DNA from 2 places in the Arthrobacter sp. zg-Y1171 genome. Region 1 is predicted to be linked to the other one. Evidence: predicted binding sites of a transcription regulator. Region 1 holds the regulator's gene; the other holds the start of a gene.
The links. Region 1 encodes LexA, which represses DNA repair genes until DNA is damaged. Its sites were predicted from a motif close to TCGAACANNTGTTCGA; they were not measured.
Positions count from the first base shown of each region.

Region 2: the regulator LexA is predicted to act here: its motif matches at 2,040-2,055, upstream of N2L00_RS10225 (DUF222 domain-containing protein).

Region 1 is NZ_CP104264.1:1,201,278-1,209,079, forward strand. It holds gene N2L00_RS05600 (ATP-dependent DNA helicase) at 1-940, shown strand, start outside; gene lexA (transcriptional repressor LexA) at 1,050-1,856, opposite strand; gene N2L00_RS05610 (LysM peptidoglycan-binding domain-containing protein) at 2,318-2,764, shown strand; gene N2L00_RS05615 (histidinol-phosphate transaminase) at 2,872-3,972, shown strand; gene hisB (imidazoleglycerol-phosphate dehydratase HisB) at 4,092-4,709, shown strand; gene hisH (imidazole glycerol phosphate synthase subunit HisH) at 4,706-5,344, shown strand; gene N2L00_RS05630 (hypothetical protein) at 5,353-5,511, shown strand; gene priA (bifunctional 1-(5-phosphoribosyl)-5-((5-phosphoribosylamino)methylideneamino)imidazole-4-carboxamide isomerase/phosphoribosylanthranilate isomerase PriA) at 5,534-6,283, shown strand; gene N2L00_RS05640 (SseB family protein) at 6,286-7,134, shown strand; gene N2L00_RS05645 (MFS transporter) at 7,168-7,802, shown strand, end outside.
Region 2 is NZ_CP104264.1:2,171,083-2,178,884, forward strand. It holds gene N2L00_RS10220 (serine hydrolase) at 1-491, shown strand, start outside; gene N2L00_RS10225 (DUF222 domain-containing protein) at 503-1,999, opposite strand; gene N2L00_RS10230 (hypothetical protein) at 2,120-2,764, opposite strand; gene N2L00_RS10235 (serine hydrolase) at 2,764-3,849, opposite strand; gene N2L00_RS10240 (helix-turn-helix domain-containing protein) at 3,851-4,381, opposite strand; gene N2L00_RS10245 (glyoxalase/bleomycin resistance/extradiol dioxygenase family protein) at 4,590-5,042, shown strand; gene mutM (bifunctional DNA-formamidopyrimidine glycosylase/DNA-(apurinic or apyrimidinic site) lyase) at 4,978-5,958, opposite strand; gene rnc (ribonuclease III) at 5,971-6,678, opposite strand; gene rpmF (50S ribosomal protein L32) at 6,764-6,967, opposite strand; gene N2L00_RS10265 (DUF177 domain-containing protein) at 6,970-7,536, opposite strand; gene coaD (pantetheine-phosphate adenylyltransferase) at 7,771-7,802, opposite strand, start outside.

The DNA of each region.
Region 1 (7,802 bases):
ACGGATCCTTGACGCAGTGAATTCAGGGGAGGTGCTGTGGGCGTCGCGTGCCAGCACCTTCTCGCCGGGCACCGGCTACACCGCCCCGGAAGAAGACGCACCACCCACCATCAACGTTGCACCGCTGTCCGTGGCCGGCCGACTGCGCGAAGGCCTGTTCGACGGGCACACTGTGGTGCTGACCTCGGCCACCCTGGCCATCGGGGCGGAGTTCGGCCCGGTGGCCGGGGCCCTGGGGCTGCTGGGTGCCGGTGCACCGAAGTGGACGGGGACCGACGTCGGCAGCCCCTTCGACTACCCGCGGCAGGGTGTCCTGTACGTAGCCAAGGACCTGCCGAAGCCGGGACGCGGCACCTCCCCGGAGCAGCTGGACGAACTGGAGGCGCTGATCAAGGCCTCCGGCGGCGGCGCCCTGGGTTTGTTCTCCTCCCGCCGTGCAGCGGAGGAAGCCGCGGAAGCCCTGCGGAAGCGGGTGGACTTTCCGATCCTCTGCCAAGGCGAATCCACCATGTCCGCCCTGGTCCAGCAGTTTGCCGACGAGGACGAGACCTGCCTGTTCGGCACCATGTCCCTCTGGCAGGGCGTGGACGTCCCCGGCGCCTCCTGCCGGCTGGTCATCATTGACCGGATTCCGTTCCCGCGCCCGGACGATCCGTTGATGACCGCCCGCACCCGGGCGGTTGCCAAGGCCGGGGGCAACGGCTTCATGAGCGTCTCCGCCACCCACGCAGCCGTCCGGCTCGCCCAGGGTGCCGGCCGGCTGATCCGCGCCTCCGGGGATAAGGGAGTGGTGGCTGTGCTTGACTCACGCCTGGCAACCGCGCGCTACGGCAGTTTCCTGCGGGCCGCCCTGCCGCCGTTCTGGTCCACCACCGACCGTTCCGTGGTGCTTCAGGCACTGAAACGGCTCGCCGCGGAACCTGCGGGCGCGAAGAAGTAAACCCCGCCCGGGAAAGGGGATCCCGGAAAGCAAAGAGCAGCGCCGCCGTGTACCGGAGGCGCTGCTTTTGCATGGTCCTTTACGTCCGGCCAGGACGGTCAGCTTGTGCCTAGAGCGAACGCATCACTGAGACGACTTTGCCCATAATGGTGGCTTCGTCACCGAGGATCGGCTCGTAGCGGGTGTTCTGGGGCAGCAGCCAGGTGTGTCCGTTGCGCTGCCGGAAGGTCTTCACGGTTGCCTCGTCTTCGAGCAGGGCCGCGACAATGTCACCGTTTTCGGCGGTGGGCTGGCGGCGGACAACCACCCAGTCACCGTCGCAGATGGCCGCATCCACCATGGAATCGCCCGCCACGCGAAGCATAAACAGGTCGCCGTGCCCTACGAGCTGGCGCGGAAGGGGGACCATCTCTTCGACCTGCTGGTCGGCCAGGATGGGTCCGCCTGCGGCGATCCGCCCGACCAGCGGAACCATCGCGGTGTCGATTGCGGTGGTGAGGTCGGAGACGCTGCCGGAACGTTGCGTGCGTGGGCTGCCGCCGCCGGAGCCGCCCTTTGCTGCACCCTCAGCAGCCTCCACGGTGTTCCCGTCGTCGCCCGCGTTGCCTTTGCCTCGGCGCACGGGAGCATCGCGGAGCAGGAGCGGAACCAGTATCTCCATGGCGCGCGGGCGCTTGGGGTCCCGGCGGATGTAGCCCAGCTTCTCCAACTGGCTCAGCTGGTGCGTAACGCTGGAAAGGCTGGCCAGCCCCACTATGTCGCCGATCTCCCGCATGGACGGGGGATAGCCGTTCGCGTTCACCGAACGCTGGATGGTCTCCAGGATCTTCGTCTGCCGGGCGGTAAGGCCCTTGGTACGTCCTGCCGGCGCGGGCGCGGCAGGGGAGGGGGTGCTGCCATTGGTAACACGGGCCACGTCGGCTTCCCTTCACAGTCGGCCCGTGGACGCGGGCCGGATGGTTCTAGCGGTGTATCTGGTTGGTGCTGCGGTGCTGCGGTGCTGCGTTGCTGAGGTACTGCGGTGCGTTGATTCGATGCAGTGGTTCGATGCGGTGGTCTATCCCGCCAAGCCGTTTTGTCAGTGCCGGATGGTTAGTTGGTCCCAGCCGCTTCCAACAGGTTCAACGCTAGGGGAGCGCAGGCATATTTTCAAACATATATTCGAGCGAGTCTCGACAATGTTCGTAGATAAGTGCTAGAAATGTTCGAGTACAGCTTCGAACATATGTTCGACCCTGAGTAGAAAACGGTCCACCGACACCTCGGCGGACCCACCAGATGTTCGAATGCAGTTTCGAGCCACACTGTTTTCCCGGTGCTTTTTACGGGAGGCGGGGGAATCGGCGGAGCTGCTCTTCGGACCGGAAAGGTATTGACATGTCAGTACACGTACTTCCCCTCACTGCACAGAGCATCACTGCACAGAGCATCACCGCGCAGAGCCTCACCGGATCTTCCCCCGACCGGGCGGCCGGCCCCGCCCGCATGGCCACCACCGCGGACGCCCAGGCATCTGTCCCGCTGCGCCTGACTCGCCGTGGCCGGCTCGTCCTGGTCGGAGCCCCGCTGATGATCGTGGCCGCCGCACTGCTGGCCTTCATCGGATTCTTCACCGCACCGGCCATGGCCTCGGGGGACTCCCCGGAACAGACACACACCATCCAGGTGGGTGTATCCGCCGGGGATTCACTGTGGTCGCTCGCCACCGAGTTCGCTCCGGACCGGGATCCCCGCACCGTGGTCGCCGACATCGTGGAACTCAACAACCTGGCGGACGCCACCGTCCCTGCCGGCAGCCAGATTTACATCCCGGTCTCGCGCTGATCCACCGGCCAGCGCGCTCCGGTGATCCTTACCTGCGTGCCCGTAACAGAGGTGTGCTGGAAGCCCCTCAAATACAACGTCACCGCAGTCCGTCCTAAGCTGTAGAAGTGAACGAACAGCTGGAAAACCTGAACAGACTTCCCCTGCGCGATGATCTGCGGGGCCTGACCCCGTACGGCGCCCCTCAGCTGGATGTGCCCATCCTGCTGAACGTCAACGAAAATACCCACGGACTTCCGGAGCATGTGCGCCGGGCCATTCTGGCCGAGATTGAATCAGTGGTCGCCGGCCTGAACCGATATCCCGACCGCGAATTCACCCTGCTGCGGGAAAACCTGGCCAAATATCTCGGCCACGGACTGGCTGCGGAGAATATCTGGGCCGGGAACGGTTCCAACGAGGTTCTCCAGCAGATCCTGCAGGCGTTCGGCGGACCCGGGCGGACGGCCATGAGCTTCCCGCCCACGTACTCCATGTACCCGCTGCTCGCCAGCGGCACCGGCACCGCGTACGTCACCGGCTCACGGGAGCGGGACTTCTCCCTGACCCCCGAATCGGCTGCGGAGCAGGTCAGGGCACAGGCACCGAATATCGTGATCCTGTGCACCCCAAACAATCCCACGGGTACCGCCCTGGAACTGGACGTGATCGAAGCCGCCTATGAAGCGGGAGAAGCTTCGAACGCCATCGTCGTCGTTGATGAGGCGTATGCAGAGTTTTCCCACGCCGATACCCCCAGTGCGCTGCAGCTGCTCCCTGGCCGGGAGCGGCTGATTATCTCCCGGACCATGTCGAAGGCCTTCGCACTCGCCGGGGCCCGGATCGGCTACCTTGCCGCTGCGCCGCAGATTGCGGACGCCCTGCGGCTGGTCCGCCTGCCCTACCACCTCTCTGCCATCACCCAGGCGACTGCGAATGCTGCCCTCACGCACGCCGATGCGCTCCTCTCCAATGTGGAAGACATCAAGGGCCAGCGGGACCGCATCGTGAAAGAACTGCGTGCGCTCGGACTGGAACCGGCACCGTCGGACGCCAATTTCGTGCTGTTCAGCGGTATGGAGAATCCCCGGGCGGTATGGGAAGGCCTGCTCGAAGCCGGGGTCCTCGTCCGTGACATCGGCATCGAGGGCCACCTGAGGGTCACCGCCGGCACCGAAGCCGAAACCACTGCGTTCCTGACGCGGCTGCGGGAACTGCTCGCTGCCTGAGCGGAAGCCGGGCACCCAGGATGACCCCGGTTTCAGTGAGTCGGGGCGTTCGGGACTAAACTGATGACCTGCCGGGGCTTTGCCTATTGCCCCGCTTCCAATCTTCGTGAAGGAACCCCATGACTGTGGAGACCGCCACCGGACGCACCGCCCGCCTTGAGCGGACCACCAGCGAATCGTCTGTCTTCGTCGAGCTGGACCTGGACGGCACCGGCCGCGCCGATATCAGCACCTCGGTGCCGTTCTATGACCACATGCTGACGGCGCTGGCCAAGCACTCGCTGATGGACCTCACCGTCCGGGCCACCGGCGACACCCACATCGACGTCCACCACACGGTCGAGGACGTCGCGATCAGCATCGGCGAGGCGCTGAAGACTGCCCTGGGCACCAAGGCCGGCATCCGCCGCTTCGGCGAAGCCACGGTACCCTTGGACGAGGCGCTGGCAAACGCCGTCGTCGATATTTCCGGGCGTCCCTACCTGGTGCACTCCGGGGAACCCGCCGGCCAGGAATACCACCTGATCGGCGGACACTTCACCGGATCCCTGACCCGCCACGTGTTCGAAGCCATCACCCTGCACGCCCAGATCTGCCTTCACATGCGGGTCCTTGGCGGACGCGATCCGCACCACATCGTCGAGGCCCAGTTCAAGGCCTTCGCCCGCGCCCTGCGTGCAGCCGTCGAATCCGATCCGCGCGTCGAGGGCATCCCCTCCACAAAGGGAGCACTGTGAGTCCCCGCAACGTCACTGTCCTGGACTACGGATCCGGCAACATCCGGTCGGCTGTCCGCGCCCTGGAGCACGCCGGCGCCAACGTCACGCTCAGCGCCAAGCCTGACGATGTGCTGAACGCCGATGGGTTGGTGGTGCCCGGTGTTGGAGCCTTCGCGGCGGTAATGCAGGGCCTCAAGGACGTGGACGCGATCCGCATGATCGGGCGCCGCGTAGCCGGCGGCCGGCCGGTCCTGGGTATCTGCGTAGGCCTGCAGGTCCTCTTTGACGAAGGCGTGGAACACGGTGTCCGGACCAAGGGGATGGGCGAATGGCCCGGCGTGGTCGAGCGGCTGGCCGCCGACGTCGTACCCCACATGGGCTGGAACACCGTGACTCCGCCCGAAGGATCGGCACTGTTTGAGGGCATCGAGAACGAGCGGTTCTACTTTGTACACAGCTACGGGGTGCAGAAATGGGACTTCGACGTCACCCAGCCGGCCATGCGCCCGCCGCAGGTGACCTGGGCGGACCACGGCGGCCCGTTCATCGCCGCGGTGGAGAACGGCGCCCTGTCGGCCACCCAGTTCCATCCGGAAAAGTCCGGTGACGCCGGTGCGGCGCTGCTGAACAACTGGCTGAAGACCCTGGGCTAGGCACCGATATGTGGAGCGTTATCCTCATGGGCCTGGCCGGACTGCTCATCGGAGGTGCGGTTTCCTTCCGCAGCCAGGGCATGTCCAAAATCATCGTTATCAGTTTCTGGGTCCTGGCCGGAATGGCCCTGCTGGGCGCGTACCTGCTGACCCTCGACCTCTCCTGACCCCACCACCGAAAGCATCCAAATGCCCTTCAGCGAAACCCCTGTCCTTGAACTGCTGCCCGCCGTAGACGTAGCGGACGGCCAAGCCGTGCGACTGGTGCAGGGCGAGGCAGGCAGCGAGACCAGCTACGGCGATCCGCTGGACGCAGCCCTGGCCTGGCAGAACGACGGCGCCGAATGGGTCCATCTCGTGGACCTCGACGCGGCGTTCGGGCGCGGCTCGAATCTCGACCTGCTCAGCCGTGTGGTGAAGTCCCTGGACATCAAGGTGGAACTGTCCGGCGGGATCCGGGACGACGAGTCGCTGGAAAAGGCACTGGAGCTCGGTGCCGCCCGGGTCAATCTGGGAACCGCGGCACTGGAGAACCCGGGGTGGACCGCCAGCGCCATTGCCCGCTACGGCCAGGCCATCGCCGTCGGCCTTGACGTGCGCGGCACCACCCTCGCCGCACGCGGCTGGACCCAGGAAGGCGGGGACCTCTGGGAGGTCCTGGCCCGGCTGGAAGAGGCCGGCTGTGCCCGCTACGTGGTTACCGATGTGACGAAGGACGGCACGCTGCGCGGACCCAACCTGGAACTGCTCCGCGAGGTACTGAAACGCACCGACCGTCCGGTGGTCGCCTCCGGCGGCATCTCCAGCCTCGATGACCTGGCCGCGCTCCGGGAACTGGTTCCGCTGGGGCTCGAGGGCACCATTGTTGGCAAGGCGCTCTACGCCGGCGCGTTCACTTTGCCCCAGGCCTTCGACGTCGCCGGGCACCCGGAACGCTAGGTATGGCAGCACGCGAACTACCGGGCCACATTGCGGCGGCCCTTGCCGGCGCCGGCGGCCCCACCGATTCGGCGGGCCGGCCGTGGTCCGGACGGGACCTGGCCGGCGAGGGAAACCCGCTGCACAACTTCGACTCAGACAACGGGCAGACCGACGCAGGGTACGCGGCGGCCCTGGCGAAACTGATTGCCGGGAGCGGAAGCGAAGCGGAAGTCGTAGCCTCCCTGGCCACGGCCCGCGTCTTCGTGCCGATCATCGCCGTGCTGGGGGAGGAAGCCGAATCCGACCACGGGCTGACCGCGGACAAGCAGGCCGATATGGCGCTTGTGACGCTCAACGCCCCGGACGGCCGCAAGGCGCTGCCGGTGTTCACCTCGGTGGACGCTTTGGAACACTGGCATCCCGAAGCCCGGCCGGTTGCGGTCTACGCCAACCGTGCCGCACTCTCAGCCGTCGCCGAAGACGCCCAGCTGCTGGTTATCGACCCGGGAGCCGAGTTCACCTTCGTGGTGCGGCGCCCGGCCATGTGGGCCCTGGCCCGGCAACAGGAGTGGGTGCCCTCCTATGCCGACGCCGGCCTCGTCGCGGCGGCCGAAGCCGCCGCCGGGCCGGACCCGCGGATCCTGGCCGTCACCCTCCAACAGGGGCCGGGGACCGCGTCGCGGACCGCCGCCGGTACTCCGGTGGCCGGGGGAGGGGCCGGTCCTGAGCTTAGAATGGTGCTTCAGCTAGCGCCCGGACTTGATCCGCAGGACGTTTCTGCCCTGGCGGCCGGACTGCAGCAGCGCCTGACTGCCAACCCCGAGTTTGTTGAGCGCGTGGATTCACTTGACCTGAAGATCACGCGCTGACCCGTCCGGCGTAGCCGCCAGAAGAGAACTGCCGTGAATTTTGGCCTGTACCGCGAGATGCTGCGGATAGCTCCTATCCGCCGTGTCCTGCTCATCGGGATGATCGCCCGTTTCCCGCATTCCGCCGCCGGCGTGCTGCTGACCCTGCACGTGGTCAACACCATGGACAAGGGCTACGCGGCCGCCGGCGCGGTAGCCGCCGTCGTCACCATCGGCATCGCAGTGGGTGCCCCCTGGCGGGGCCGCCGCGTGGACACCGTGGGCCTGAGGCGTGCCCTGATTCCCTCGGTTATTGCCGAAGCTGTCATCTGGAGCCTTGCTCCGCACGCCAGCTTCGAATGGCTGCTGGTTCTGGCGCTGATCGGCGGTGTGTTCACGCTTCCGGTCTTCAGCGTGGTGCGGCAGTCGCTGGGCGTCCTGGCCACCGGCGAACAGCGGCGCACCGCGTTTGCGCTGGATTCCATCGCCACCGAGCTTATTTTCATGATGGGCCCTGCCCTGGGCGCGGTAATAGCAACTCGCTCGTCCGTCATCGGACTGACCGCAGTAGGGGTGTCCGCCGCAGTAGCGGGACTGCTGCTGATCTGGTTCAACCCGCCCACCCGGACCGCGGAACCCCGGAACGCCGTGACCGCCGCAGACGAGCAGGATGCCGCTGCGGCCGCCGC
Region 2 (7,802 bases), 970 kb from region 1:
AGACACTGGAGCAGGCTACGGGCATGGCCTTCGGGGAATACCTGCGGGAAGGCGTGCTGGTTCCGCTGGGCATGTCTTCCACAACACTGGAGGGCTCCCCCGCTGCCGGTGCCGTCTCCACGGCTGCGGACCTCAGCAGGTTTGCTGCCGAGCTGCAGGCTCCCACGCTCACGGATCCGGGCCGGTTGACGGAAGCCACGCAGGTGGTCTTTCCCGGCCTGGCGGGAGTGCTTCCCGGTTTCGGCCGGCAGAACGAGAACGACTGGGGTCTCGGTTTCGAGATCCGTGCCCAGAAGTCTCCGCACTGGACCGGTGCCAACAGCTCGCCGGCCGCTTTCGGGCACTTCGGCCAGTCGGGCACTTTCCTCTGGGTGGATCCTGCGGCTCGTGCTGCTGCTGTCTGCCTTACCGACCGCGATTTCGGTCCTTGGGCTGCCGAGGTGTGGCCTCCCTTTACCGACGGGGTCCTTGCGGAGCTGGCGGACCGGTAGCGTTCTGCCTGCTACGCGGCCCAAACCAGGTCCACGATGCAGGCTTCCAGGAAACCCTTCGGGGGCGGCTTGCCTCCCGTCCGATCGCCAGCGCTGTCCTCGGCCCTGCTTCCGGGGAGCGGAGGCGCCGTGGACCGGTAGGTGTGCCCTGTTGGGGTGGTGGTCTCGACGGTTTGCGGTGTAGTTGATCCCGGCGGCGGATCGAGCGTTTGCGCCTTCCAATCGGGTGCTTCCTTAGCCTGGTTGCATGCCTCGCAGAGTCCCTGACCGTTCGCAGTGCTGGTCTCCCCGCCGTCACGGTGCGGGCGAATATGGTCGAGATGCCGAATCGGTGCCCCGCACCACTGCATTCGGCAGGTCTGGTCGCGAGCCGCGATAAACCGTCCCAGCGAAGCCGGGAACAAGCGCGCCCGGGAATCCATAGCGACTAATTGACCGGCAATCGGTTCGGTGTAGAGCCGGCGGATCCAGCGTTCTTCCTGCTTGTCCTGCTTCGTTGTCCGGCCTGCAGCCCGTTGCCCGTCATGTTCGGAGTCCTGCCCGGGTTCTTGCCCCGGACGCCTTCCCCGGACCAGGTCCCTTGCCCATTGCGCCGGCACCGGGCCGTACCCGGGGACCAGAGCAGGCTCTGAGTCTCCGCCGAACAGTGTCCGGTCCGACATCACCAGCTGAACTTCCACCTTCAGCTGCCCTGTCTCCGCCTGGCCGGTCACGCGTTCCACGAGAGTGTCCGCCATGATCTGGCCCCGCCCCCGGGTATCTCCGGTTGCCCGCAGCCGGTCTGCTTCACGGGACAGTGCGGCAAAAACTCCCACTCCCTGGGCGACGGGCAATAGTCCGGTTAGGTAAGTCATGGTGTCCGGTGCCGGACGGCAGGAAACAAAGCGTTCGGATTCGGCTTTGGCTGCGCGCTTGACCGCTGCCTGCGGGTCGAGCCGGTAAGCGGCACCTCTGGTACGGGAAATGATCTGCCGGTCCCCCAGGGTCTCAAGCACGTCCGGATCTCCGGCCAGTTCTTCATCCACCCGCCGCCGGTCCTCCAGACTCAGGCAAGCTGTCTCGCGGACCAGCAGCGTTGCCCGCCATTCACTGATTTTCCCGCGGGTCAGCGCGTCCAGCGTGCACGGCATCTCTTTTGTCAGCACCTTGGCAAACCCCAGCAGCCGTCCCCCGCGGCTCGGTGACTCCCTGCGGGCCAAGGCAATCTGGGACGCGACTCCGCGGCCGAGGTCCGCGCGCGGCACTCCGGCCTCGGCCTGCTTCCGGCGCTGCGAGGCATCGAATTCTACAGCGGCCCGGGCCTGTGCCGCCGAGGCTGCGGCTTTCAGTTCCTCGAGCGCCCGGATCCGGTCAATGAGCTCGCGGTCATCCGGCGCCCCGCTGGACAGGCCCTCAGCTTGATCCCCCAGTACCTCAACCCACGCGTTCACCAACGCGGTACCGGCGGTCGATCCGCCGGTCCGCGGGTGGTTTGCAGGGTGGTTTGCAGGGTGAGAATATTCGAACATGTGTTCGAGTCTATCGGGGTCTGGAGCTCTGATCTAGGCGTAAAATACCCGTTCAACCACCTGTTTTTTCAGTTGTCTTTTATAGCCTTCCAAGCGACGCTCTTGCGGCCGAAACCGGCCTTACCCAGCGAGAAAAGAAACCACGACGACGCCGAGCAGCAGTGCAGCGTTCCCCGCCAGCGCGAGGTTTCCGGGCTCCTTCTTCGGCTTCTTCTTCCCGGCCTTCGCCTTCCGGTCTGGGCTTCCGTGGTCGGGGCTGGCGGTGTCGGAATTCCCGGTGCCGGGTGCGGCCGCCCTTTCCCGCACAGGAAAGAACGGTAGCCGTGACCGCTCCACCGATGCGGCTTGTGACGCCGCGGTCTGCGGCAGCCGGGACTGATCCGACGCCTCCGCAGGGATGTCTGGGTTCGGAACCAGCTCCGAACCGGCCGGCTCCGGTCCCGTCGTAGCCTCGGATACCTTCTCCCGTAACGGACCCTCAGACTCAACCCGACCCGGCAGCTCCGGCCAGCGAAGAACGGCACCGGCAACAGCCGCCGCGAGCGCGACAACGGCCACCACCCAAAGGACCACCGACCCGGAAGTCCACGGCACGACCAGCCGCAAAAGGCCCGCGAGCGAAGCCGCTTCCATCAAACCGGCCAGCAGTGACCTCCGGCTGGGGCCGGAAGGCATTCCCGCCCGTTTCCAGACGGGAACCGCCATCGACAGACAGGTCACCACCAGCCAGGCGCCGAGGATCCAGGACATCAGGCTGAATGTCATCAGAGACCTTCCTTCAACAAAGCCAAGGCAGCTTCTTCCTGCCCGGCAGCCACGTTGGAGAGGATCAGCACCGCCGTGCCCGCCTCGCGGTCCATTGCCGCCATTGCCGAGAAACCTCCGGTCATGCCGTTGTGCCAGGTCGCAGCCCGCCCACTCGAGGGAGAGGCCTGGGTGAACCATGCCAGGCCCACCTGCTCTCCGTCCTCACCGGTATCCCACTGCGGTTCCAGGGCACGGGAACCCGGAGCAGTCTCCGCCAGCAGTGCCTGGAGGTAGAGCGACATATCCGCTGCGGTAGACCGGATCCCACCCATCGGCGCCCCGCCGTTGCCGGTCCAGGCACCCTCTGGCAGTCCGCTTGCATTCCGGCCGGTCGGAGCATCGGGACGTAGGTTGTCGGCCGTCATTGGCACGTACGTATCCTTCATTCCCAGTGGCTCGAAAATCCGCTGCTCCAGCAGGTCGGTGTATTCCATCCCGGCTGCCCTGGCGAGCAGCTGCCCGAGGAAGGCATACCCGAGGTTGGAGTAGGCCACCGCTCCCCTTCCGCCCACCGACGCAGACTGTGCCTGCTCCAGCACCTCGGCAGGCGAGGCGGTGTAGGGGTCGCGGTGGAGCACGGTGCCGGCAAGCAGGGAGACCATCGCTCCCGGATCGGTGGCAAGCCGGGGAAGCCCCGAACGGTGGCTGGCCAGCTCGGCCAGGGTGACGGCGCCGATTTCGGCTTCCGGATCCCGCAGCTCCGGACCCAGGATCTCGGCAACGGTGGTCTCCAACGTCACCTCGCCGCGCTCGACGGCGTCCGCGAGCAGCGCTGCAGTGAATGTCTTGGACACCGAACCGATTTCGAACTCGGTCCGCTCGTCGGCACCGAATCCGGCAAACCGGACATCGCCGTTTTCGAGGTATGCCACACTGACCGCATCGGCAGGTTTCTGCAGCAGGGGCCGGACAGCATCGGTGAGGGCTGCATCCCCGGAAACCTGCGTCGACAGGCGCGGCGTCCACGGGGCAGCAAGGAGCCCGGCGGCCAGTACCGCTGCAGCAGCCAGGACGGCCACGGCCATGCGTCTGTGTTTGGACATGTCAGTTACCTCCGGAGGCAGCGGTCAGAATCGCCAGCAGCGGGATGACCCGGGCCGGCGGGATTTGGTAGCGGGACCGGGCGTGCGGTGCGAGCCATCCCGAGGCGGCCAGCTGGTGAACGTGGTGGTAAATCTGTCCGGAGGTTCCGGAACCCAGTTCCTCCACCAGTTCTGCCACGGTCTCGGTTCCGCCGAGCACGGCGCGGAGCACGGCAAGCCGGATGGGATGGCCGAGGGAGGCAAGGGTTTCGGCGAACTGCGTCCAGTCGACGTCGAGCAGATGCCCGGTCTCCAACCCGTACTGGTACTCGTAGTGGGCACCGGCGGCGGTAGTGGCGGTGCCGGTGAACAGCACGGCTCCCGGCTCCGGATAGCGCTTCCGCACCCCTTCGAGGGCCCAGAACACGTCTGCCCCGTCCGAGGCCGACGTCCCGTCCGCGGCCGACGTCGGCTCCGCGGCTTCCGCGCGTTGCTCCAGGGCTGCCACGCGTGCTTCCAGCGCCTCCAGCCGGGCGTCGTCTCCTGCAGTCATGAATAGAGAATTACGTAATTCCGAAAAGATTGCAAGAGTTTCGTAATTTTTCTGTTCCTGACGCTGGTGGCGGGACCGGCCCTGGATGCCCGCCCGGAGCGCGCCCGGTGTGACGCCGGCTGCTGGGCGACGGATACCACCCGGATTTGTTACCGTACGCAAAGGTGCCGTGAACGGGCGCACTCCAACGCCCGAGATGAGGACAGCCGTGAAAATCTACAATCCGCAGGTCATCTTGTTCGTCGCCGACGTCGCGCGGGCGGCACGCTTCTACGCGGCCCTCGGCTTCACTGAAGAGTTCCGCGCAACGGGAGCAGGGACAGCACCCGTCAAAATCGAAATGTCATTGGAAGGCTTCGAACTCGGGCTCGCTCTGCCTGGACCGGCGGCCGAAGCCCACGGGCTCACCCCGGTCACGGCCGGACACCGTGTGTGCCTCACGCTCTGGACGGATGACGCCGCAGCCGCCTACACAGCTGCGCTCGACGCCGGAGCAAAAGACCTTCAAGGACCGCACCCGTTCCTGGACGGAAAACTGCGGGTTGCATTCGTCGAGGACTTCGACGGACATCCGATCCAGTTCGCGGAACGGAAAACTACCAGCGGCCGTTCCGGGGCCGCGGCTGGCACACGGGACAGCTGTACGACGACCGGTTCATGAACGAATCCCGCCGGATCAGGGTATGCAACCCCAGTTCCTCGCAGCGCGGGCAGGGCAACCCTTCGCGGCCATAGGCGTTGAGGAACCGGGAGAAATACCCCGAGGCACCGTTCACATTCACGTACAGCGAGTCGAAGCTGGTGCCGCCCGCAGCCAGGGCACGGGTCATCACGTCCCGGGCGGCCTCGACCAGCCGCAGCGCGTCAGCCCGTCGCATGGTGTCCGTGGGGCGGGCAAAGTGCATCCGTGCCGCCCACAGGGACTCGTCGGCATAAATGTTTCCGACCCCGGAAATCAGTCCCTGGTCCAGCAGGGCGCGTTTGATCCCGGTCTTCCTGCCCCGCAGCCGACGGTAGAACTCGTCAAAGGAAAACGCCGGATCGAGGGGGTCCCGCGCAATGTGCGCGGCTTCCTGCGCCACGAGCGGAAGTCCGGTTTCGGACAGGCCGCCGGGAGCGCCGTCGGGAGTCGGCACCAGATCGGTGAGGAACACACCGCCGAAGATCCGCTGGTCCACAAAACGCAGCTCGTCCGGCATCGCAGCACCGGAGGCATCAACGGCGGGACTGAGCGTGAACCGGACCTTCAGGTGCTTCTCGTCCGGAAGCGCCGAGTCCTCCATCAGCAGCTGCCCGCTCATGCCGAGGTGGGCCATCAGCGCAAAGGGGGGCACGACGTCGTCGTCCGCACCGTTCGGTGAAGGAGCCGACTCGAGCAGCGGCAGCCAAAGGAACTTGCCGCGGCGCACGACGTCGGCCACCACCGCGCCTTCAAGGTTGGCGACGAGGTCGGCCGGGCCGGGCGCATGGCGCCGCACGGACCGGGGATCCACGACTTCGACGCCGGTGATGGTACGGCCGCGGACCCATGACGCCAGTCCGCGGCGGACCACCTCGACTTCGGGAAGCTCAGGCATTGCCGGGAGTGCCTAGGAACCGGCAGCCGCGGAATCGGCTTCCTTGGCGTTGATCATCTTCCAGGAGGCAGCGGCGGCTTCCTGCTCGGCTTCCTTCTTGGAGTGGCCGACACCGGTGCCGTAGGCCTTGTCACCGATATGCAGGACAGCAACGAAGCTGCGGGAATGGTCGGGACCGGATCCGGAGACCCGGTATTCGATGTCGCCCATTTTCCGGCCGGCAGCGATCTCCTGGATGCTGGTCTTCCAGTCCGTGCCGGCACCGAGTGCCTCGGCATTGGACAGCAGCGGCCCGACAAGGCGCATCACCATCTGCCGCGCGGTTTCGATTCCGTGATCCAGGTACACGGCACCGATGATTGCCTCGGTGGTGTCCGCAAGGATGGAGGATTTGTCGCGCCCGTTGGTCAGCTTTTCGCCCTGGCCCAGCAGGATGTACTCCCCCAGCCCCAGGCCGCGGGCAATGCCGGCGAGGGCACGGGTACTCACGACGGCGGAGCGGCGCTTGGCCAGCTCGCCCTCGGAAAGATCAGGATTATCCCGGTAGAGCGCATCGGTTACCGAGAACCCCAGAATGGAGTCACCCAGGAATTCCAGGCGCTCGTTCGTGGGGATGCCGCCCTGCTCGTAAGCGTAGGAACGGTGCGTGAGTGCAAGACGAAGCGTCCCGGCGTCGATATCGACACCGAGACGCTTCATAAGCTCTTCAGTATTCTTCACTTTTTGGATACAACCCGAAAAGCAGTATTCACGTGCCCGACCGCAACAACACTAATGATGCGCAACACCGGGCCGAACACTGGTCTTAGACGTCCGCGACCTTGCGGCCCTTGTATTCAAGGAACAGCGCGGTACCGGCGGAGTCGGTTACGACCTTGGCCTGGTGCGGCAGGCTATAGGTGACGCGGCCGTTCTCCACGGTCTTCACCAGGTTGGGCGCGGTCGCCTTCCACTGGGACCGGCGTGCACGTGTATTCGCGCGGGACATTTTCCGCTTCGGAACAGCCACGGCTAACTCTCTTCTCTCTCGTCTGACTCTGTACTTGGTGCCGCAGTATCTTCTGCGGCCGTGCCGGTCAGCCCGGCGAGGGCTGCCCAGCGAGGATCCACTGCTTCATGGTGGTGACCCGGATCCTCCTCAAGGCGCGCTCCGCATTCGGAGCAAAGGCCTTCGCAGTCTTCCCGGCACACCGGCTGGAACGGCATGGTAAGAACCACTGCGTCCCGCAATACCGGCTCAAGATCGATGACATCTCGCTCGATCCGGTGTTGCTCTTCTTCATCTTCTTCTTCGAAGGACTCAGCGTCCTCGTAGTAGAAGAGTTCCTGCACATCGACTTCTTGGTCGTACGCGAGTGGCTTCAGGCAGCGGCCGCATTCGCCCTTTACGGGGGCGATTACTACGCCGGATACCAGAATCCCTTCGTGCACGGCCTCCAACCTCAGATCGAGCTCGAGGCCGGATCCTTCCGGAACGCCGATAAGCGCAACACCGAAGTCTTTCGGTGCCGGTACATGTTCATGCAAGGTCCGCATCGTTCCCGGGCTGCGCCCGAGGTCCCTGACGTTGATAGCCAGGGGAGTTTCCGGATTGGACCGCGAAAATTCGCTAATGAGAACTCCTGTAGAACATAGACCGACATATCATCTTAGCCTGACTTGCCGGAATCTCTCAAACTGCGGCTGCACCGCAGCCAAGGAACACGTGCGGGCACGTGCTCCATTACCCAGTTTACCCGCCACGGGGCATCCGGCTAATCGGCGTCCCCGGTACTTCCCCTCCGGTGCGTCCGGGGACGGATCCGACCCCGCCTAGCTTGCCGTCAGGCGCTTGAACACCGTTG